3 regions of the Mesorhizobium sp. ANAO-SY3R2 genome follow, and region 1 is predicted to be linked to each of the others. Evidence: predicted binding sites of a transcription regulator. Region 1 holds the regulator's gene; each other region holds the start of a gene.
The links. The regulator PhoB, encoded in region 1, activates phosphate uptake and scavenging genes when phosphate is short. The targets are predictions, from matches to a motif close to TGTCATNNANCTGTCAT.

Region 1 (7,933 bases):
AGGACCTCGCCGCACTGCCTTCGAGCTTCGCCGAATTGCAGCCGAAGCTCGCCGCCAAGGGCGTGGCTCTTGCGCCCGATACGAAGGACTACATGATCCCGATCGCGGCGGAAGCAAACCGCGTCTCCGACCGACTCGATCTGATCGCCGCAATCGTGTCGATCGGCCTTGCCCTGGTGGGCGCCGTCTATGGGCTCAGCCGCATCAGCCCGCGCTCTCGCGCCCGCAACAATGTCGAGAAGGTGATGCTGTGGGGGCTGCTGGGCGCCTCGACCATCGCCATCCTGACGACGATCGGCATCGTGCTGTCGATGCTGTTCCAGACCATCGCCTTCTTCGAGAAGGTGCCGATGACGAGCTTCTTCTTCGGCACGGTGTGGGATCCGCGGTTCGCAGCCGCCGGCTCTGGCGGCGCGGAGGGCCAGTTCGGCCTGATCCCGCTGCTCGCCGGCACGCTCTACATTGCCTTCGTCGCTCTTTTGGTCGCCGTGCCCGTCGGCCTGATGTCGGCGGTTTACATGTCCGAGTACGCCGCGCCCAAGGTGCGGGCGGTGGTCAAGCCGGCGCTGGAACTGCTCGCCGGCATCCCGACCATCGTCTACGGTATCTTCGCGCTCGTCACGCTGGGGCCATTCCTGCGCGACATCAGTGCTGCCCTTGCTGGCGGAACGCCCTTCATCCAGGCGCAGTCGATCCTGACCGCCGGCCTGGTGATGGGCGTGATGCTGATCCCGGTCGTTTCGTCGCTCTCCGACGACATCATCACCGCCGTGCCGCGCGCCATGCGCGACGGCTCGCTCGGCCTGGGGGCCACGCGCTCCGAGACGATCAAGCGCGTCATCCTGCCCGCCGCCTTGCCTGGCATTGTCGGCGCCATCCTGCTCACCGCCTCGCGCGCCATCGGCGAGACGATGATCGTGGTTCTGGCGGCCGGCGTCGCGGCCAATCTGACGCTCAACCCATTCGAGGCGATGACGACCATCACCGTCAAGATCGTCAACCAGCTGACCGGTGACCTCGAGTTCAACACGCCGCAGACGCTCGTCGCTTTCGCGCTCGGCATCACGCTTTTCGCGCTGACCTTGGTGATGAACATCGTCGCGCTCTACATCGTCCGCAAGTACCGGGAGCAGTACGAATGAACGAACTTGCGATCGACACGCTGACCACGGCGCAGGCGCGACCGCGCCGCGACATCGGCCTCAAGAAGCGCTACGCAGCCGAGCGGCGGTTCCGTCTCTACGGCGTGCTCGCCATCGCGATCGGCCTGACGTTCCTCGCCATCATGCTGACCTCGATCATCTCCAAGGGCTATACCGCCTTCTGGCAGACGACGGTGACGCTGCAGGTCGACTTCGACGAAAAGATCATCGACCCGAACAACAAGCGGGCGACCGATCCGAATGTGCTGGTCACGGCGAACTATCCCAAGCTCGCCGAGACCGCGCTGATCCAAAAGCTTGGCATCGACCCGAACGACAAGGCCATGGTGCGCAAGCTCAAGGGTTTCCTGTCCGACGGCTCGCGCGTGCAGCTCAGGGCGATCGTCATGGCCGATCCCTCGGTCATCGGCACCGTACAGGAAGTCGACATCCTGGCGGCCGCCAATCTCGACTCCGCCTACAAGGGCCAGATCGACCTCTCGGTGCCCGAAAGCCGCCGCAAGGTCTCCGACCAGCAGGTCGAGTGGATGAACAAGCTCAAGGCCGAAGGCGCCATGAGCGAGCACTTCAACACCGGCCTGTTCAGCTTCGGCGCCTCCAGCCGGCCGGAAACCTCGGGCGTCGGCGTCGCTCTCATCGGTTCGTTCTACATGATGGGGATCGTGCTGTTGCTGGCGCTGCCGATCGGCGTCGCCGCTTCGATCTATCTCGAGGAGTTCGCCAAGAAGAGCCGCTTCACCGACCTGATCGAGGTCAATATCAATAACCTCGCCGCCGTGCCGTCGATCGTCTTCGGCCTGCTCGGACTGGCCGTCTTCATCAACTTCCTCGGCCTGCCGCGCTCGGCTTCCGTCGTCGGCGGCCTGGTGCTGACGCTGATGACCTTGCCGACCATCATCATCGCGACGCGTGCGGCCCTTGCCGCGGTGCCGCCGTCGATCCGCTCGGCAGCGCTGGGTCTCGGTGCGTCCAAGATGCAGATGGTGTTCCAGCACATCCTGCCGCTCGCCGCCCCCGGCATCCTGACCGGCACGATCATCGGCCTGGCGCGCGCGCTCGGCGAGACGGCACCCTTGCTTCTGATCGGCATGGTCGCCTTCGTCGCGGACTATCCCAAGACGCCGTTTGATCCGGCAACCGCGCTGCCTGTACAGATCTACATGTGGGCCAACGAGGCCGAGCGCGCCTTCGTCGAGCGCATGTCGGGCGCAATTATCATCCTGCTGGTCTTCCTGATGGCCATGAACATCGTCGCCATCGTCCTCAGGCGGCGTTTCGAGCGGCGCTGGTAGGCGTGGACAAGGGGCACATAGCTATGAACATCATGACCGACAAAACCCTCGAGGACGCGGTGAACGCCGAGATGAACAGACCGAACGATATCATCAAGATGCGCGGCGAAAAGGTGACCGTGCACTATGGCGAGAAGCAGGCGCTGTTCGGGGTCGATCTCCAGGTGCGGCAGAACCAGGTGACGGCGCTGATCGGCCCGTCGGGCTGCGGCAAGTCGACCTTCCTGCGCTGCCTCAACCGCATGAACGACACGATCGATGGCGCCCGCGTCGGCGGCATGATCACGCTCGACGATGAAGACATCTACGATCCCAGGATCGACGTGGTGGAACTGCGCGCCCGCGTCGGCATGGTGTTCCAGAAGCCGAACCCGTTCCCCAAGTCGATCTACGAGAACGTCGCCTACGGTCCGCGTATCCACGGGCTGGCCAAGAACAAGGCCGAGCTCGACGAGATCGTCGAGAAAAGCCTGCAGAAGGCGGCGCTGTGGAACGAGGCCAAGGACCGCCTCAACGAGCCGGGCACCGGCCTGTCGGGCGGCCAGCAGCAGCGCCTGTGCATCGCCCGCGCCATTGCCGTTTCGCCCGAGGTGATCCTGATGGACGAGCCATGCTCGGCGCTGGACCCCATCGCCACCGCCAAGGTGGAGGAGCTGATCGACGAGTTGCGCGAGAACTACACCATCGTCATCGTCACCCATTCGATGCAGCAGGCGGCGCGCGTGTCGCAGCGCACGGCGATGTTCCACCTCGGCTATCTCGTCGAGGAGGGCCCGACCGACAAGATGTTCACCAACCCGGACGACAAGCGGACGCAGGACTACATCACCGGCCGCTTCGGCTGAGTGATCGCCGCCAGACACAGCAGCAGACGAGGATACGATCATGGGCGAGCACACAGTCCGGTCCTTCGACGAAGAATTGAAACACGTCGACCAGGTCATCCGCGACATGGGCGACCTGGCCGGCGCGATGGTTGAGGGCTCGATCCGGGCGCTACTTTCGTCCGACCAGGCGCTGGCGCAGAACGTCGTCGCCGACGACACGATCATGGACGCCAAGCAGCGCGAGCTCGACAACAGCGCGATCACGCTGATCGCTAAGCGCCAGCCGATGGCGCAGGACCTGCGCACCGTGGTCAGCGCCATCCGTATGGCCGGCGATCTCGAACGGATCGGCGACCTTGCCAAGAACATCGCCAAGCGCGTCGGCGCCGTCGGCCAGTCGCCGCTGCCGCGGACATTCTCGCACTCCATCGACGCGATGGCGCAACTGGTGATGGCGCAGGTGCGCGGCGTCGTCGAACTCTATGTCGCGCGCCAGGCCGAGGGCCTGAAGGAACTGCGCGCCGACGACCAGAAGATCGACATCCAATATACGGCCGTGTTCCGCGAGCTCCTGACCTACATGATGGAGGATCCGCGCAACATCACTCCCTGCACGCATCTGCTGTTCTGCGCCAAGAACCTCGAGCGCATCGGCGACCATGTCACCAACATCGCCGAGAACGCCTATTTCGTGGTGACGGGCACGCAGTTGCCGTTGAACCGCCCGAAGGTCGACGAAACCACTTCAATGGTTCCGAACGCTTGAATTCGGCAGCGCCGCGCGTCCGCCTGGACGTGCAATGGACGCTGCAGCACGTTGAAGCTGCGCATGGCTCCGGGTCATGTGCCAAGAAAGAGGACAGCCGATGATCGCCCCCAAGGTCATGGTCGTCGAGGATGAAGAGCCGCTGGGCGTGCTGCTTCGCTACAATCTCGAGTCCGAAGGTTACCAGGTCGAAGTCGTCACCCGTGGCGACGAGGCCGAAATCCGGCTTCAGGAGAACGTGCCGGACCTGCTCGTACTCGACTGGATGGTGCCGGCGATATCAGGCATCGAGCTCTGCCGCCGGCTCCGGATGCGGCCCGAGACGGAACGTCTGCCGATCATCATGCTGACGGCGCGCGGCGAAGAGAGCGATAGGGTGCGCGGGCTGTCGACCGGCGCCGACGACTATCTGGTCAAGCCCTTCTCGACGCCGGAGTTCATGGCGCGGGTCAAGGCGCTGCTGCGCCGGGCCAAGCCTGAGGTGCTGTCGTCGGTGCTCAAGGTCGGCGACATCGTACTCGACCGTGAATCGCACCGGGTCTACCGCAAGAAGAGTGAAATCAAGCTCGGGCCGACCGAATTCCGCCTGCTCGAATTCATGATGCGGCATCCGGGCCGGGTGTTCTCGCGCGGCCAATTGCTCGACAATGTCTGGGGCGAGACGATCTATATCGACGAGCGCACCGTGGACGTGCATGTCGGGCGGTTGCGCAAGGCGGTCAACACCGGCCGCATGCCCGACGTCATCCGCACCATCCGCGGCGCCGGCTACGCCATCCGCGAGGATTAGGCTTCGGCGACGTCGGTGCGGCGCGGAGCCGCTGCGGGCGCGAAGATCTCCTGGTCGACATAGAGCAGGGCGCGCTTGGTGCAACCTTCCTTGATGAGCGGGACCTCGTCCGGCTCGGTGTCGAAGGAGATCGCCTTGGAATGCACGCCGCCGGCCGTCTTGGCCAGCGCCGCGCGCAGATGCGGTTCCATCAGGTCGAAGGCGGTCGCGCCGACGCCGACGAAGGCGAGCGGTGCCGGATCGAACAGGGCGAACATCGAGCCGAGGCCGAAGCCGATGGCCTCGCCGGCCTTGCGGAAGGCCTGGCGCTCGGGCCCGTCATGGTCGCGCGCGGCGTCGGCGAGGGCCTTGATGTCCGCATCGGAGAGGTCGGCGAGGGGCTCGGCATTCTCGTCGCCCAGCCTGGCATTGCGCCAGATGGCGTAGTTGCCGGCATAGGCCTCGATGCAGCCGCGCCGGCCGCAGCGGCACAGCGCGCCATCGGGACGGTGGATCATGTGGCCGAACTCGCCGCCCGACGACAGCGTGCCGGTGAACAGTTCGCCCTTGATAACGAGCCCCATGCCGATGCCGTGCGACAGCAGGATGGCGATGAAGTCGTCGCGATAGCGTTCGGGATTCCGCCAGCGCAGCGCCTCGGCGATCATGTTGCAGTCGTTCTCGACCGTCACAGGCACGCCGAACTCCTCTTCCAGCCTGTCGGCGAAGGGGATGTCGTCATGCGGCGTGATCGGCGACCACAGGAGCTTGCGTGAGCCGGAATCGGTGATGCCCTGGACGGCCAGCCCGATGCGCAGGACCCGCCCCTCCGCCGGATCGACGCGGCGCACCAGCCGGCGCACCATGCCGACGCACTCCTCGACCAGCGCCTCGGCCGACATTTTCTGGGTCGAAAGCTTGGCGCTGTCCTCGACGATGGTGTTGCCGGCATAGTCGATGACGGCTGCGGAGAGATGGTTCAGCGACAGCACGACGGCGACGATGGCCGCGGCCTTCGGGTCGAGCGCCAGCGCCACCTGCGGTCGACCCCGCTTCATCGATGCCGGCTCGCCGCTCTTGGCCTCGGCGAGGATGCCCTCGGCGATGAGGTCGGAGGAGATGGTCGAAATCGTGGAATGGCTGAGGCCGGTGGCGGCGGCGATCTCGGTGCGCGACGGCTGGCTCGCGCGGCGGACCGCCGAGATGACCATGGCGCGGTTGCGCCGCCTCAGATCGTCATGGCGTATGCCGACCGACATGTGTTCTTCTTCCTCCCGGCGCAGCGCAGCCATATCCTGCGGCAGGCTCTTGCGCCTTCTACAGCGCCAGCCTCCCGGACCAGCAGAGGCACTGTAGAATATTAGTTGTGTGCATGATCCTTGCCAAAAATCGACCTATTTTCGGGCTCATGCACGGTTAATTGTGCCAGAGACGCCGAACCTTGTCTCCATTTATTTCGACTCCCGAAAAAACGAAAACGGGCTGACGAAAGCGTGTTGACAGCGGCTGGACGTTGAGTCACTATTTTTTCGAGGCTCGAAAAAATGGGCTTCTCCAAGGGCTACCGCAGAAGCAGTGCGCCCAAGGGGCGCAGGGAGGAAATCATGAAGAAGTTTACCACCGCCATTCTGGCGGGCGTCGCCATGACTCTGTCGCTTGCGGCAGTGGCCGAGGCGAAGGACAAGGTCGTTGGCGTGTCCTGGTCCAATTTCCAGGAAGAACGTTGGAAGACCGACGAGGCCGCCATGAAGGCCGCCATCGAGGCCGCCGGCGACAAGTACATCTCGGCTGACGCGCAGTCGTCTCCGGCCAAGCAGCTCACCGACGTCGAGAGCCTGATCTCGCAGGGCGCCAATGCGCTGATCATCCTGGCGCAGGATGCGTCGGCCATCGGCCCGGCCGTCGACAAGGCGGTCTCGGAAGGCATTCCGGTCGTCGGCTACGACCGTCTGATCGAGAACAAGGATGCCTTCTACCTCACCTTCGACAACAAGGAAGTCGGCCGCATGCAGGCCCGCGGCGTCCTTGCTGCCAAGCCGGAAGGCAACTACGTCTTCATCAAGGGCAATGGCGCCGACCCGAATGCCGACTTCCTGTTCGCCGGCCAGATGGAAGTGCTGAAAGGCGCCATCGACGCCGGCAAGATCAAGAATGTCGGCGAGGCCTATACCGATGGCTGGCTGCCGGCCAACGCCCAGAAGAACATGGAGCAGTTCCTGACCGCCAACGACAACAAGGTCGATGCGGTGGTGGCATCCAACGACGGCACCGCTGGCGGTGCCATCGCTGCTCTCCAGGCGCAGGGTCTTGCCGGCTCGGTGCCGGTGTCGGGCCAGGACGGCGACCATGCCGCGCTGAACCGCATCGCGCTCGGCACCCAGACCGTGTCGGTGTGGAAGGATGCGCGCGAACTCGGCAAGAACGCAGCCGAAATCGCCTCGCAGCTGGCCGACGGCAAGAAGATGGAAGAGATCGCCAACGTCACCAAGTTCAAGACGCCTGGTGGCCTCGAATTGAATTCCGTCTTCCTCACCCCGGTTCCGATCACCAAGGACAACCTCAACGTCGTCATCGACGCCGGCTGGGTTGGCAAGGACGTGGTCTGCCAGGGCGTTGCGGCGGGTTCCGTCGCTGCCTGCAACTAGGACTTTCGGTCCCGACCGATTCAACGCCGCGGCCCTTTGAGGGCCGCGGCGTTGTCGGAAAAAGCGCCCGCTTCATGACTGAGCGGATTGCTCCTATCATGCGCGCACCGGTTGCTGCCAAGACGGCCAGCCGGTCGGGAGGTAACGATGACAGACACGACTTCCAACGCGCCCGCTGACCGTGCGCGAACGACTGAGCTCAATCTCGTCGGACGCTTCCTCAGGGACACGGAAATCGACACCCGCATGCTCGGCATGATCGGTGCGCTGCTGCTGATCTGGGTCGGGCTGCACATCCTCTCCGGCGGCCTGTTCCTGACGCCGCGCAACCTTTGGAACCTGTCGGTCCAGTCGGCCTCCGTGGCCATCATGGCGACGGGCATGGTGCTGGTGATCGTCACCCGCAATATCGACCTGTCGGTCGGTTCGGTGCAGGGCTTCATCGGCATGGTGATGGGCGTCACCCAGGCA
Region 2 (7,933 bases), 180 kb from region 1:
GGCGCTCTGGCTGCGGCCGCCCTGGCCGCTGCCGCCCTCTTCGCCCTGCATGGCCTGCAACTGCTGCATCATGTCCTGGGCGCCGTTGCGCAGCGCTTCGAGCGCGCGGCCCTGGTGGCCGACGGCGCGGTCGCCTTCGCCCTTGCCCAGCGCCCCTTCGGCCTGTTTCATCGATTTGCCGGCCTGGCCAAAACCTTCGCCCGGCTTGATGCCGAGCCCCTCGAGCCCCTTCATCAGCCCTTCGAGGTCCTTTTCAAGCTTCCCCTGGCCCTGCTGCAATTGCTTCAGCGCGTCGGCGAATTCCTCGGGCGTCATCGGCTTGCCCTGCTGGCCCTGTGGTTGCTGCTGCTGGCCCTGTTGGCCATCCTCACCGAACGGGTCGGTCTGGCCCTGCTGCCCCCCACGCTGCATCTGGTCCATGCGGAAGGTCTCGTTCATCATCTCCTGCTGGCGCCGCATGATCTCGCCGAGCTTGTCCATCTGCTGGCGCAGTTCGGAATTCTGCTGGCCTTGCTGGCCCTGCTGCTGCCGGCCGGCCTGCAGATTGTTCATCATCTCCTGCAACTGCGACAGCATCTCGCGCGCCTGGTCGCGGTTGCCCGATTTCGCCAGGTTCTCGATCTGGTCGAGCATGCGTTGCAGGTCGCTCTGGCGCAACTCCTGGCCAGGGGAAGGCATCTGCGCGTTCTGCTGGTTTTGCTGGCGCTGGGCGAACTCGCGCAGGAAGTTGTCCATCGCGGCGCGCAACTCGCTCATCAGCTTGTCGATTTCCTGGTCGCTCGCCCCGCGTTCCAGCGCGTCCTGCAACGCCTGCTGGGCCTGGCGCAGGCGTTTCTCCGCCACCGACAGGTTGCCGTCCTCGATGCCGAGCGCCACCTGCCAGAGATAGGAGACGACCTCGCGCAACTGGTCGTCGGAGCGGGCCATCTGGAGGCGTGTGCGCGCGCTCATCAGCGCCAGATAGTTCGAGAGGTTGTCGATCGTGTCCTCGGGTCGGAGCGTGATCGCATCCATCAGGTCGAGCACGCGACGCTTGGCGTTGGCGTCGAGGCCGAGCAGCCGGCGCTGCTCGATCACCGCCCGCGCGAGCGGATTGGTGAACGGCCGTTCGGGCAGGATGAAGGTCTTGGTCTCGCTCTTGGCTGCCTGCCCAGCGTCGTCTGTCGCATGCAGGGTGAGCTCAACGGGGGCGCCGGCCCAGACATGCTCGGTCAGGTCACGATTTGTCTTGACCGGCTTGTCGGCCGCCGCCCGGCGCGGCAACGCCAGCGGCATCTCCGGAGCGGCATAGAGCGGGCGGGCATCAGGTGGTTGCTGATCGGCAAGGGCGAATTCGGACTTGGCGGAGGCCGCGCCATAGTCGTCCTCGATCTGGTAGCTCAGCTCCAGGGTGCCGTTGGCCGCGCGCTTGGGCTCGCCTACGAAGCGGATCGTCGGAGGGTTGTCGGGAACGATGGCGAAAGCCCAACTGCCCAGATCGTCCGCGCCTGACTTCAAGGTCAGCGTGCCTGGGGTAGTCAGCTTGTCGGCAAACTGCCGCACGGCCACTGCAGGGCTGGTTGAAACGGGCTTGACTGCGCCGGCGCTGTTCGGCTCAATGTCGCGCGCTTCGCCCTCGGCGCCCGCAAAAGCGAGCGTTTCCTCGCCGGTGCCGCCGGTCACGCGCAGCGACAATTCGCTGCCCTCGGGCACGGTGATGACGGGTGCTTCGCGGCTGGCATCGGCGGTCAGGAAGATCGGTGCCTTGCCGGTATAGGTCGGAGGTGTCACCCAGGCGTCGATGCGCGGCGGGATGGCGTCCTTGGCAGCATGAGCCCGAAAGGCATCGCCGATCCGTCCGCCCATCGGTCCGAAGGAGAAGGTGAAGGCGCAGACGAATAGCAGGGCCACGGCGGCGCGTAGCGCCCACGGATCGCGCTCCGGCACGCCCGTGCGCGGAAGGTCGCCGCCGAGCGCCCCAAGGCTCGCGGCCATGCGCTTCTGGTGCTCGCGCCACAGCGCGTCGGCGAAATTGTCTGGTTTGCCCGAGGGGCGGTCGGTCTGCGCCTGCACCGGTGTATGCTCGAGCGCGTTGGCCTGCTCGAGGCGGCTGTCGATCTCGGACCATGTCGGCAGGCGGAAGAAACGCAGCGGATAGAGCGAAGCCAACCCGGCCAGCCCGAAGGCGATGGCAAGTACCAGCCGTGCCATATCGGGCAGAAGCCGGAACAGGCCAAGCCACGACAGGCTCAGGAACAGGCCGGCAACGACGAGGATCGGCAGCACCAGCGGCCAGCCGCGCTCGATCACCATGGCCGTGCCGATGGCGAGCCGCGTCCTGCCCAGATGGGCGTTGACGTCGCGAGGCAGCGCTGTTCGGGTGCGTTCCGTCATCGGCCCTTCCGCTGGGCGGCGCGGGATGCGGCCACCTGCCTTTGGCAGAATACCATCAATCACGGCGAAGGCGAGGCGATCCACACAATCGTGAAGCCTTCAGCGCTTGTCGCACGGTCGTAACCTTACTCGCGCTGGGGTCAGGCGAGCCAGTCGGGCACCGAATCCAGCCCGATCAGTTCCTCATAGGTCTGGCGCTGGCGCACGACGTGGAAGCGGTCGCCGTCGACCAGAACTTCCGGCACCAACGGCCGCGTGTTGTAGGTTCCGGCCTGAACGGCGCCATAGGCGCCTGCGGTGCTGACGGCGATCAGGTCGCCCGCTTTAAGGCGCGGCAGGTCGCGGTCGAGGCCGAGATAGTCGCCGGTCTCGCAGACCGGGCCGACGATGTCGACCGTCATGCGCGGGGCGTTGGCAGGCGCCTGCACCACCGGGCGGATGTCGTGGAAGGCGTCGTAGAGCGTCGGGCGGATCAGGTCGTTCATCGCCGCATCGACGATGAGGAAGTTCTTGGCGTCGCCTTCTTTCACGAAGATCACTTCGGAAACGAGGATGCCGGCATTGCCGACGATCAGCCGGCCCGGCTCGAACATCACCTTGAGGCCGAGCTTGCCGACATGCTTGTGCACGATCTGGGCATAGGCGTCAGGCAGGGGCGGCGGCGAATTGTCGGTCTTGTAGGGAATGCCGAGCCCGCCACCGAGATCGACATGCTCGATGGCATGACCGTCGGCCTTGAGCGTGGCGACCAGTTCGACCAGCAGCGCAAAAGCGTCGTCGAAGGGCTGCAGTTCGGTGATCTGGCTGCCGATATGCATGTCGATGCCAGCGACCTTGAGCCCGGGCAGCGCAGCTGCACGGGCATAGACCTCGCGCGCCCGCTTGAGCGGAATGCCGAACTTGTTTTCGGCGAGGCCGGTCGAGATCTTCTTGTGCGTCTTGGCATCGACATCGGGATTGATGCGCAGCGACACGGGTGCTGTCTTGCCATTGGCCACCGCGCGCGCTGACAGAAGTTCGAGCTCAGGCTCGGATTCGACGTTGAAGCACAAAATACCGGCCTGCAGCGCGAAATCCATCTCGCGGGCGGTCTTGCCGACGCCGGAGAATACGATCTTCTTCGCCGGGATGCCGGCGGCGAGCGCGCGTCGCATCTCGCCTTCCGAGACCACGTCGGCGCCGGCGCCGAGCCGGGCCAGCGTGCGCAGCACCGCCTGGTTGGAATTGGCCTTGAGCGCGTAGCAGACGAGCGCGTCGAGATCGGCGAAGGCCTTGGCAAAGACCTCGAAGTGGCGCGTCAGCGTCGCCGTTGAGTAGCAGTAGAACGGCGTGCCGACTGCAGCGGCGATGTCGGTCAGCGCCACGTCTTCGGCGTGGAGGACGCCGTTACGGTAGTCGAAATGGTTCACGGCAGTTAGCTTTCGAAAGGCGGGGTGCAGCTCAGATCAGCGGATCGAGGACGAAGGGCTTGTCCGCAACCGGTTTCTGCGGCTCCGGCCCGACAGGCTGGCCGGCCTTCTGCGCGTCCTTGTGCGCCTGCACGGCGGCATCATAGGGCGTATCGAGGTCGCCCTTGCGCCCACAGGCCGAAACCGCGCCAACCGCCGCGATCAGCCCGAGCGTCACCAAAATCCTGCCAGCGGTCATGAGCCATCCGTCCGAGAAAATTTCCCCGCCGCTTGTAGCGGAGTTTTGTCGCCTTTGCACCCCGGATCGATCAAGCTTTCGTAAGACGCTTCTTCCAGTAACGGATCTGCTTCTTCACCTCGGCAGGTGCGGTGCCGCCGAACGAGGTGCGGCTCTTCACCGAATTCTGTACCGACAGCACCGAGAAGATGTCTGAGGTGATGCCGGGATGGATCGTCTGCAGGTCCTCGAGCGCCAGCTTTTCCAGCCCGAGCTTCTTGCTCTCGGCCAGCGCCACGGCGCGGCCGGTGACGTGGTGTGCCTCTCGGAAGGGCAGGCCGAGTTCGCGCACCAGCCAGTCGGCAAGGTCGGTCGCCGTCGAATAGCCCGAGCCGGCTGCCTTCTTCATCGCCTGGTCATTGATGGTCATGTCGCCGACCATTCCGGTCATGGCGGCGAGCATCAGGTCGAGCGTTTCGGCGGCGTCGAACACTGCTTCCTTGTCTTCCTGCATGTCCTTGGAATAGGTCAGCGGCAGGCCCTTCATGACGGTCAAGAGGCCGATCAGGTGGCCGTTGACGCGGCCGGTCTTGGCGCGCACCAGTTCGGCGGCGTCGGGGTTCTTCTTCTGCGGCATGATCGACGAGCCCGTCGAATAGCTGTCGGACAGGCGCACGAAGCCGAATTGCGGCGTCGACCAGATGACGATCTCTTCGGCCAGGCGCGACATATGGGTGGCGCAGATCGCCGCCACCGACAGGAACTCGAGCGCGTAGTCGCGGTCCGACACGCTGTCGAGCGAGTTGCGGGTCGGTTCGCGGAAGCCGAGCGCTGCGGCGGTCTGGAAACGGTCGATGGGGAATCCGGTGCCGGCGAGTGCTGCAGCCCCGAGCGGGCTTTCGTCCATGCGCTCGATGGCGTCGCGGACGCGGCTGAGGTCGCGGGCGAACATCTCGACATAGGCCATGCAATGGTGGCCGAAGGTCACCGGCTGGGCCGTCTGGAGATGGGTGAAGCCCGGCATGACGGTCGAAGCGTGCTCTTCAGCGCGTTCGAGGAAGGCCGCGATCAGGCCCTTCAGCGCTTCGGCGACGCGATGGAACTCGTCCTTGACCCAGAGCCGGAAGTCCACCGCCACCTGGTCGTTGCGCGAGCGCGCGGTGTGCAGGCGTCCCGCCGCCGGGCCGATCAGTTCGGCGAGGCGCGCCTCGACATTCATGTGGATGTCTTCGAGGCGGGTCGAGAAGGTGAACTTGCCATCCTCGATTTCTCGCAGGATCGTGTTCAGCCCGTCAGCAATTTTTTGTTGATCGTCGGCGGAAATAATGCCGGTTTGCGCCAGCATTTCGGAATGGGCGACGGAACCGCGGATGTCCTGGGCGTAAAGCTTCTTGTCGAAGCCGATCGAGGCGTTGATCGCCTCCATGATCGCGGCCGGTCCCGAGGCAAAACGTCCGCCCCACATCTGGTTGCTGGCCTTCTTGTCGCTCATCGTGATAACCGGGCTCCGGAGAAAATTGGTTAGATGGACCGCAGAAAAATGTTTCCCGCCCCACGCCATATCCTGCTTGCCGCCGTTGCGGGCGTGATCGCCGGCGCGGTCGCGGTATATGTCAGCAACACCCGTTCTGGCAACAATGCGCCGGCGCCTGCAAGCGTTGCGACCAACACGGGCGCAGACGCCAGCGCCGACGACAAGCTCTGCGCTGCCAAGGCCGACCGCGCCAAGGCCGTCGGCGCGGCCGCCACCGGTCATGTCGCGGCGATGCTGCCGGCCGACCCGCCGCGCTCGCTCAAAAGCCTCGCCTTCAACGGGCCTGATGGCAAGCCGATGACGGTGGCCGACCATTCCGGCCGCACGCTGCTCATCAATCTCTGGGCGACATGGTGCGCGCCGTGCCGGGCCGAAATGCCGGCGCTCGACGCGCTCGAACGCGAGATGGGCGGCGAGAATTTCGAGGTCGTGGCCGTCAATGTCGACACCGGCGACGACACCAAGCCGAAGAAGTTCCTGGAGGAGACTGGCGTCGCGTCGCTCGGCTTCTATCGCGAGAACACGCTTGCCCTGTTCAACGATCTCAAGAAGCAGGGGCTGGCGCTTGGCCTGCCGGTGACGCTGCTGATCGACGGCGACGGCTGCCTGCTTGCCAACATGAACGGCCCAGCCGAATGGGCCAGCCCCGACGCCAAGAAGCTGATCGAAGCCGCGCTGGCCCAATAGTTGGCACGACGCTGCCGCTGTGGTGCGGCGGCGCCCTTGGGTTGCTGCGCTTGCTCGAAGCCTTTCGCGGGGTCTCCAGGCGAAAGGCTCTTTCTTGTGTGCCGCATGCTACCGAAGACTGTCGTTGTCAGGCATTGCCGATAGTTGCGCCCAATCTAAAATTTAACTCGAAGCTTTCGCTTTCAAATGAAGCGAAAGCAATTCTGTCGGCTCAACAATAAGCTGAGACAGGCGTGTGTTCTGTGGGCTTCATCGGAACGATACAAAACTGTTGTAGGGCTGTCATATCCAGACAATACTGCTCCCCGCGAAATTAAACCTTTCGCCAACCAGAACGGGAGCGAGACATGAAGACCCTAGGCATAGCGGCCGGTGTTGCCGCCACGATGACGCTGTTGTCCAGCACCTCCGCCTTTGCCGTCACCGAGATTTCCTGGTGGCACGCCATGACCGGCGCGAACAACGAGGTCGTCGAAAAGCTTTCGAAGGAATTCAACGAGAGCCAGTCCGAGTACAAGATCGTACCGGTTTTCAAGGGCACCTATCCGGAAACGCTGAATGCCGGCATCGCCGCCTTCCGCGCCAAGCAGCCGCCGGCGATCATGCAGGTCTTCGACGCCGGCACCGGCACGATGATGGGTGCCGAGGGCGCCATCAAGCCGGTCGCCGAAATCCTGTCGATGGGCGGTCAGGCCTTCGACAAGAGCCAGTATCTGCCGGGCATCGTCTCGTACTATTCGAAGCCCGACGGCACGATGCTGTCGTTCCCCTACAACTCGTCCTCGCCGATCCTCTACTACAACAAGGACATCTTCCAGAAGGCCGGCCTCGACGTCGACAATCCGCCCAAGACCTGGGCCGAAGTCTGGGATGCGGCCAAGAAGATCAAGTCGAGCGGTGCCGCCCCTTGCGGCTTCACCTCGACATGGTTGACCTGGATCCATACCGAGAATTTCGCCGCCTGGAACAACGTTTCCTACGGCAGCAATGAAAACGGCATCGGCGGCGTCGACGTCGAGCTCAAGATCAACGCCCCGGCCTTCGTCAAGCACTTCCAGGAGCTCGCCGACCTCGCCAAGGACGGCACCTTCAAATATGGCGGCCGCACTTCCGAGGCCAAGCAGATCTTCCTCGCCGGCGAATGCGGCATCTTCACTGAATCCTCGGGCGGCCTCGGCGACATCGTCAAGTCGGGCATGAACTACGGCACCGGTCAGCTGCCTTACGAGGCGGATGCCGCTGGTGCGCCGCAGAACACCATCCCTGGCGGCGCTTCGCTGTGGGTCTTTGCCGGCTTGCCGGACGAGCAGTACAAGGGCGTTGCGGCTTTCTTCAACTTCCTGTCGCAGACCCCGATCCAGGCCCGCCTGCATCAGGTCTCGGGCTACCTGCCGGTTACGCTCGCTGCTTACGAGGAGACCAAGAATTCGGGCTTCTATGAAAAGAACCCGGCCCGCGAGATTCCGATCCAGCAGATGATGGGCAAGGCGCCGACCGAAAACTCGAAGGGCGTGCGCCTCGTCAACCTGCCGCAGGTCCGCGACATCCAGAACGAAGAGTTCGAAAAGATGCTCGCCGGCCAGCAGACCGCCCAGCAGGCGCTCGACAACGCCGTCGAGCGTGGCAACAAGGCGATCCAGGAAGCGATCGGCAACTGACGCAAGTCTGGCTCGGGAGCGTGATCCATTTCACCCCCCTCTGGCCTGCCAGCCA
Region 3 (7,933 bases), 570 kb from region 1:
TGCAAGTCCAACGTATCATCTTTAGTCATTCGCCTTCTTTCCGATCAGCCGCTGGCGCAATGCGGTGGAAATATTGTCGAAGATGAACACCACGATCAGGATCAGCAAAACCATATAGGCGACGTTTTCCCAGTCGGAGTTGGTGCGCATCGCTTCCCAAAGCTTGAGTCCGATTCCGCCGGCGCCGACCGCGCCGATGATGGTGGCCGAGCGCGTGTTCGATTCCCAGAAATAGAGCGACTGGCTGACCAGCACCGGCAGCACCTGCGGCACCACGCCGTAGCGCTGGACCGACGCCGGCGAGGCACCGACCGAGCGCATGCCCTCGCGCTGCTTGTCGTCGATGTTCTCCAGCGCTTCGGAATAGAGTTTGCCGAAGGTGCCGGTGTCGGTGAAGAAGATCGCCGAGATGCCGGCGATCGGGCCGGGACCGAAGGCGCGGGTGAAGAACAGTGCCCAGATCAGCATGTCGACCGAGCGCAGGAAGTCGAAGAAGCGCTTGGTGACCTGGTTGACGAGGCGGTTGCGGGTGATGTTGCGCGCCGCAAGGAAAGCAAGCGGGAAGGCGAGCAGGCTGGCGAAAAGCGTGCCGACGAAGGCCATGACGATGGTCTGCAATAGCTTCAGCCAGACGTCGCCATGCTGCCATTCGGAGTTGTTGACGATGTTGTCCCAGGCGAGTGCGGCGTTCGACATCTTCGGGTCGAGCCGTTCGCCCGACAGGAGCAGCGAGAACACTTCGCCTGTCGATTTGCCCCAGAAGGGCGAATTGGCGTCGAAGAAGAAGTTCTCCCAGCCGAGGAAGCGGTGGCGGATCTTGACGTCGTCGGCGTCGATCTGGGCGCTGCCGGCAAAGCCGAAATCGACCATGATCTTTTCGCCAGGCGCCTTCTGCGTCGCCCAGGTGGGCAGGTCGCCGGCAGGCGTGGCGCTGGTGCCCGGAATGATGGCAATGTCGAGCGTCTCGCCGCCACGCGAAACGGTGACGTTGGCGGGCGTAATCTCGATTGCGTTGTTGCGGCCGATCTCGGCGCTGACACGGCTGGCCGATGCCTTGTTGGCCGGTGCGGTGGTGCCCTTGGCGGCCTGATCGAAGCTCAGCCATTCGGGATGCCGGTCGGGGCGGTAGGAGGAGAAACGGGGATAGCCGATATCCAGCCGGTCTTGCTTGAAGACGATCTGCGGTCGAACCTCGTAGGACACCCAGTCGGCAAGGTAGGTGCCGGCGATGCCCCAGTTGCCGCCGGCGAGCACGGCGCCGACCGAAAAGAACCACCAGGCGAAGGCGAGATAAGCCACGATGCCGGCGCTGACCGCCCAGCCGGTCAGGCTCTTGCGCCACGAGCCTGAGAAGACATCAGGATGGCGGTCGGCGATTGCCTGCATGTCGGTCATGGAAATGGTGGTCATTGACTTATTCTCCGCGGCCGAAGGCGAAGGCCTGCTCGCCGACCAGCTTCTTGCGCAGCCAGGCGGAGAACTGGTCGACCGCAATGATGGTGCAGAACAGGAGGAGGATGATGGCCAGCGTCTTGGCCTCGTGATTGCGACTGATCGACAGGCGCAGCGCCTCGCCGATGCCGCCGCCGCCGACCGCGCCGATGATGGTGGAGGCGCGCACGTTGATTTCGAGGCGCAGCAGGCCGTAGCTGATGAAGTTTGGCATGACTTGCGGCACGATGCCGAACCAGACGCGCTCGGGCCAGTTGCCACCGACGGCGCGCAGGCCTTCGTCGGCCTTCATGTCGGCGTTTTCGACGACTTCGAAAAACATCTTTCCCAACGCGCCGATGGTGTGCAGGGACACGGCGATGATCGCCGGTATCGCGCCCATTGAAAGGATGGCGAGGAAGAAGCCGGCAATGACGATCTCGGGGAAGGCGCGCAGGATTTCGAGGAAGCGGCGGACGAAGAAGCGCAGCCAGCGCTGCGTCACCAGATTGGAGGCGGCGAGGAAGCAGAGCGCGAAACCAAGCGCAAAGCCGATGATCGTCGAGACGAGCGCGATGTTGATCGTCTCCAGCATCTTGTAGACATATTCGGGCAGGTAGAACGAGCCGAACAGATACATGCGGCCCTCGGGGTAGTCGAATTTCAGGCTGCCATCGTCATAGGGCGAGGGCAGGTCGAACAGCGCGCGGCCGATCTCGTAGGCGTCGCGCGGCATCAACTGGTCGGTGAAGTCGAAGAAATGCGGCAGCCGGTCGAAGAACTTTCCAGCATTGGACTCGTTGGCGAACCAGAGCGATCCGGACAGGGCGACGAACAGCAGGATCAGCCCGCCGATGGTGTGCAGGCGGCGTCGGCTGGCGAGTTCGCGCCAGTGGCGCTCGACCGCGAGGCCGACGTCCGATAGGGGCATTGTCATGAAAATTCCGTCCGGTCCCGGATCAAGGAAAAGACGCGCCGCGATGTGGGCGCGGCGCGTCCGCGTTGCCTGAGGGCTTAGCTGCCGATCTGCGCCTTACGGGCGTCGATGACCGGCTGGTAGAATTCAGGGGTGACTTCGGTGAAGCCCTTGAAGTCGCCGCCCTGGATCGCCGCGAAGCAGGCCGGATCGGTTTCCGGCAGCTTCATCATGTAGTCCTTGAACTTGGTCCTGATGTCGGCGTCGAGCGAGGTGCGCACGACGATCGGGCCGTTCGGGATCAGCGGCGACTTCCAGACCTCGACCAGGTCGTCCATGTCGAGGATGCCCTTGTCGACCATCTTGCGCAGGTTGCCCGAGGTGTAGCCGTCCTTGAACTCGCCGACGCCTGAGCCGAAGGTCGTGCCGGCATCGAAGGTACCCTTCAGCACTTCGAGGACGAGGTTTTCATGGCCGCCGCCGAAGCCGGTCTCGGCGAAGTAGTCCTTCACGGCGGTACCGCCGAGGTCCTTGGGCAGGGAGGTTGCGGGGATCAGGTAGCCCGAGGTCGAGTCGGGATCGGCGAAGCCGAGCTTCTTGCCTTTGAGGTCTTCGAGCTTGGTGATGCCGGAGTCTTTCTTGGCGACCATGATCGAATAGTAGCCGGTGGCACCATCGGTCTGGACGGTGGTCAGGATCGGCTCGACCGCATCCTTGTTCTGCAGGTAGATCTTGGCGTAGCCCGAAGCGCCGAGCTCGGCGTAGTCGAGCGTGCCGCCGAGCAGGCCCTGGATGGTGCCGTCATAGTCGGCGGCCGGGAACAGCGACACCTTCTCGACGCCGATGGCCTTCGGCAGTTGGTCGACCAGGCACTGGAAGTTGCGCAGGCGGTCGGCTTCGTTCTCGCCGCCGATCAGGCCGATGCGGAATTCCTTGAGGTCTGCGGCATGGGCCTGTCCGATTGCCAGCACGGCAAGCGAAACGGCACCCAGAAGTGCTTTCTTGAACATTGCAGGTCTCCAGTTTTCCCGGCCCATCGCCGGGTTGTTGTGGTTGCTGATGGCCGGCCCTTGACGCGGGCGAGACGACCGCTGATGGCCTCAGGCCGGGGCGTAGGCCGGTTCCAGAGGTGCGGCGGATGCGGGAACCTTGACCTTGGCCGGGCGGATGCTGGTCGAGGTGATGGCTTCGGAAATCTCTGCGCCGTCGCTGTCGGCGCCATAGACCAGGCGTACGGCTTCAGTGGTCAGTTCTTCGGGGGCGCCGTCGAAGACTACCGCGCCGCCCTGCATGCCGATGATGCGGTTGCAGTAGGTGCGGGCGGTGTCGAGCGTGTGCAGGTTGGTGATGACGGTGATACCCTCGCGCAGGTTGATGTCCTGCAATGCGTCCATCACCACCTTGGCGTTGAGCGGGTCGAGCGAGGCGATGGGCTCGTCGGCGAGGATCAGCTTCGGCTCCTGCATCAAAGCCCGGGCAATGGCGACGCGCTGCTGCTGGCCACCCGACAGCGTGCCTGCAGGCTGAAGTGCGGTGCGGGCGATGTCGAGCCGTTCGAGGGCGGCGATGGCCCGGATGCGCTCCTCGCGGGAGAAGATGCCGAGCAGGTTCAGGCCGGTCGAACGATGGTTGAGGCGGCCGAGCAGAACGTTGGTGAGCACGTCGAGGCGCGGCACCAGGTTGAACTGCTGGAAGATCATGGCGCAGTCGCGCTGCCAGCGGCGCAACTGCGCGCCGCGAAGTGACGATACCTCGGTGCCGTCGAAGGAGATCGAGCCCTCGCTCGGGTCGATCAGGCGGTTGATGGTCTTGAGCAGCGTCGACTTGCCAGCACCCGAGCGGCCGATGATGCCGACCATCTGGCCGGGCTGGATCTTGAGATTGACGCCGTTGACGGCGACGTTCTTGCCGAAGCGGCGGGTGACGTTGCGGATTACGAGCATCGTGGCTTCCCTGTCCCATCAGGGCTTTCCGCCCTTTTCGGCTATCGGCCTAGACGCGGGACATGAAGCTGCAATGTCGGGAGCATGTCAGTTTTGTTACGATGCACAGGACGGGGTGCCGAAAATGCACCTTGAAGCTCGTTTGCAGGCGCTGCAAACATGGATCGTCGAGGCGGAAAGTGGAGGAGGGCTCATGGCCAAGGGAAGCTGTCACTGCGGAAACGTGTCGTTCGAGGTCGAGGGCGAGCCGACGAGCGCGCTTGAATGCAACTGCTCGCACTGCAGCCGGAAGGGGTATCTGCTGTGGTTCGTTCCACGCGAGAAACTGACACTGCACACGCCACCCGAGGCCATGGCGACCTATAGGTTCAACAAGCACATTATAGACCATATGTTCTGTAAGAACTGCGGCTGCGCGCCGTTCGGCACGGGCGTCAGCCCCAGCGGCGAGAAGACGGCGGCGATCAATGTGCGCTGCATCGAGGAGATCGATCTCGGCACACTGCAGCGCATACCTGTCGATGGGCGCAGCCGCTGACTGGGGCGCGCCGAAGCGTTCAAGTGTCGTGGATTCAAAGGCTTGGCCGATTCCGGCAAGATTCCGCGAAAAGTTGAACGGGCGACCCTTTCACTACACTTGTTAGACATTATATGAGGGCGGACTTCATTTTGAGGAACCGCCGATGAAATTGTCCCGAACGACCCGCTTTGCCACGCTTTTCGCGGGCCTGTTCCTTGCCTTCTCGATGGTCGCCGTCGACCACGCCGACGCCCGGCGCGGCGGCAGCTTCGGCAGTCGCGGCACGCGCACCTTCCAGTCGGCACCGCCGACGCGTACCGCGCCGCAGCAGACCGCGCCGATGGAGCGGTCGATGACGCCGAACACCGGTCAGGCGACCAACCCGGCCACCAACGCGGCCCGTCCCGGTGCAGCGGCCCAGCAGCGCCCCGGCTTCATGAGCCGTTTCGGCGGCTCGATGCTGGGCGGCCTGTTGATGGGTGGCCTGATCGGCATGTTGCTCGGCCAGGGTTTCGGCGGTCTCGCCGGCATGTTCGGCATGCTGCTGCAGGTCTTGCTGATCGGCGGCGCGATCTGGCTGGTACTTCGCCTGATCCGCTCGCGGCCGGTGGCCTCGCCGGCACCGGCGGGCGCTGCCGCGGGTGCAACTGGTGGCAACGGCAATTTCGCCTATCGCGATGCGGAGCCGCGTGAAGAAGGCGGCAAGCGCGCGTTCAACATCCCGAGCATCGGCGGAGGCCTGGGCTCGGCCCCACAGCAGCCGGTCAGCGAGGAGATCACGCTTGACCAGAGCGATCTCGACGCCTTCCAGCGCCTGCTGAGCGAGGTGCAGGAAGCCTTCGGCCGCGAGGACCACAAGGCGCTGCGCCGGCTGGTTACCCCCGAAATGGTGTCATATCTGTCCGAGGAACTCGCCGACAATGCCCAGAAGGGCGTGCGCAACGACGTGACCGACGTGCAACTGCTGCAGGCGGACATTGCCGAAAGCTGGCGCGAGGGCGACCGCGATTACGCTACCGCCGCACTCAATTATTCCTCGATCGACGTGACCCGCGACCGCGCCAGCGGCAAGGTCGTCGAGGGTGACGCCGATGCGCCGACGGAAGTGACTGAGCTCTGGACCTTCGTGCGCCAGAATGGTGGCGACTGGCAGCTCTCGGCGATCCAGCAAGCCTGAACCGTTCCCTACTGATTGCTGCGCCCGCAGCCGCCCTTTCGAGGGCCGGCTGCGGGCGCGTCTTTTTTCTTACCGACATCCCGCAGAGACCCACGGTCGGGCCATACCGCCAATCGGCCACAATTTTTTTCTAGGAAAGGTTGAAGTCGGGAGGATTGGCATCGTTTGATCCAGCCCCACATTCTGGTTGTAAGAGAAACGCGGATTGGCCATGGCCAACAATGTTCTCGTCTCGCCGGACTTCCTGACCCTCACGCTTGGAATCGTCATTTATTTCGTCGGCGTGATCCTGAACCGCCGCATCCCCTTCCTGCGCAACTACAACATCCCCGAACCAGTCACCGGCGGGTTTCTCGCGGCCGCAGCCATTTGGGTTTTCCATGCCCTCACGGGGCTGCAAATCGTCTTCGAGATGACCACGCGCGACAGGCTCCTGGTAATTTTTTTTGCCACTGTCGGTGTCAATGCTCGTCTGTCCGACCTGCGCGTCGGCGGCCGGACGCTGTTCGTGCTCGCCATGCTGACCGCTGCCTTCGTCTTCGTACAGAACACTGTCGGCATCCTCAGCGTCCGGATGTTCGGCCTGCCCTCGCCGGCAGGTCTGATCATGGGCTCGATTGCGCTGGTCGGCGGGCATGGCACGACAATCGCCTGGGCGCCGGCGATCGCTGCCGAACACGGTTTTCCCCAGGCCATCGAAGTCGGCGTGGCCGCTGCAACGCTCGGCCTCATCGTGGCCAGCGTGTTGGGAGGGCCTGTGGCGAAGTTTCTCGTCGACCGCGGACAGCTGAGCCCTGAAACCGGAACCGCGGACGGACGGGTGGCCGCGACCGACACGGATGCCGCGCCGATAAACACTACCACCTTCATGCAAGCACTGCTGTTGGTCAATGTCGCCGTGGTCTTCGGCTATCTGGTCCACGGACTGATCTCGGACATGGGCATCAAGCTGCCGCTCTTCGTGCCCTGCCTGCTCATGGGCGTCGCCTTGTCCAACACGGTGCCGCTTGCCTTCCCACGGCTGAAATGGCCGGCGCGCACGCCTGCAATGACGCTGATCTCCGAGTATTCGCTTTCGGCATTCCTGGCCATGTCGCTGATGAGCATGCAGCTCTGGACCCTTGCAGGCGTGGCAGGTCCGCTGCTGGTGGTCATCATCATACAAGCGGCTGTCGTCGCCGCCTATGTCTGGGTCGTGCTTTTCCCGCTGCTTGGCAAGGACTACCAATCGGCCGTGTTGTGCGCGGGCTTCATCGGCCTGTCACTGGGCGCCACGCCGACGGCCATCGCCAACATGACGGCGGTGGCCAAGCACTATGGTCCGTCGCCCAACGCCTTCATCATCCTGCCTCTGGTCTCGGCGTTTTTCGTCGATCTGGTCAATGTGTTCGCGATCCAGCTCTTCCTGTTGCTCTGAGCCGGACGTCTATTCGTGCTTCTCCAGAAACTCTTCCGCAGAGAGATTGCGGAAATCGTCGAGTGCCGTGCGCAACCTGGCGTGGTCCCAGTCCCACCAGGCGAGCGCCTGGAAGCGTTCGGCGGTTCTTCGGTCGAAACGCTCGCGGATCGGCCTGGCCGGCACGCCGGCGACGATTGTGTAGGGGGCGACGTCCTTGGTCACCACGGCGCCCGAGCCGATGACGGCCCCGTCGCCGATGGTCACGCCCGGTAGCACGGTCACGCCATGACCGAGCCAGGTGTCATGGCCGATGGTCACGGCATTGGAACGGCGCCACTCGAAGAACTCGGTCTCGTGCTCGGCATCGTCCCAATAGTCGGAGGCGCGGTAGGTGAAGTGGTGCAGCGTCGGCCGCCAGGTCGGGTGGTTGGTGGCGTTGATGCGTACCGCTGCTGCGATATTGGAGAACTTGCCGACCGTGGCGCACCACAGGCTGCAGTCCTGCATGACGTAGGAATAGTCGCCGAGCACGCTTTCGCTGATGCGG

Region 2: a site for PhoB is predicted at 6,490-6,506, ahead of ugpB (sn-glycerol-3-phosphate ABC transporter substrate-binding protein UgpB). Genes of this name have one in related genera too.
Region 3: a site for PhoB is predicted at 4,375-4,391, ahead of phnC (phosphonate ABC transporter ATP-binding protein). Genes of this name have one in related genera too.

Annotation. Positions count from the first base shown of each region.
Region 1 is NZ_CP159955.1:201,719-209,651, forward strand. Features, by position in the region: gene pstC (phosphate ABC transporter permease subunit PstC) at 1-1,142, shown strand, start outside; gene pstA (phosphate ABC transporter permease PstA) at 1,139-2,455, shown strand; gene pstB (phosphate ABC transporter ATP-binding protein PstB) at 2,479-3,300, shown strand; gene phoU (phosphate signaling complex protein PhoU) at 3,341-4,048, shown strand; gene phoB (phosphate regulon transcriptional regulator PhoB) at 4,149-4,838, shown strand; gene ABSY17_RS05775 (ROK family protein) at 4,835-6,076, opposite strand; gene xylF (D-xylose ABC transporter substrate-binding protein) at 6,422-7,462, shown strand; gene ABSY17_RS05785 (sugar ABC transporter permease) at 7,610-7,933, shown strand, end outside.
Region 2 is NZ_CP159955.1:379,436-387,368, forward strand. Features, by position in the region: gene ABSY17_RS06650 (TIGR02302 family protein) at 1-2,373, opposite strand, end outside; gene lysA (diaminopimelate decarboxylase) at 2,514-3,782, opposite strand; gene ABSY17_RS06660 (lipoprotein) at 3,814-4,020, opposite strand; gene argH (argininosuccinate lyase) at 4,091-5,491, opposite strand; gene ABSY17_RS06670 (TlpA family protein disulfide reductase) at 5,525-6,220, shown strand; gene ugpB (sn-glycerol-3-phosphate ABC transporter substrate-binding protein UgpB) at 6,568-7,878, shown strand.
Region 3 is NZ_CP159955.1:767,329-775,261, forward strand. Features, by position in the region: gene phnE (phosphonate ABC transporter, permease protein PhnE) at 22-1,410, opposite strand; gene phnE (phosphonate ABC transporter, permease protein PhnE) at 1,415-2,362, opposite strand; gene phnD (phosphonate ABC transporter substrate-binding protein) at 2,446-3,357, opposite strand; gene phnC (phosphonate ABC transporter ATP-binding protein) at 3,448-4,290, opposite strand; gene ABSY17_RS08460 (GFA family protein) at 4,484-4,828, shown strand; gene ABSY17_RS08465 (Tim44 domain-containing protein) at 4,974-5,987, shown strand; gene gltS (sodium/glutamate symporter) at 6,199-7,404, shown strand; gene ABSY17_RS08475 (DapH/DapD/GlmU-related protein) at 7,414-7,933, opposite strand, start outside.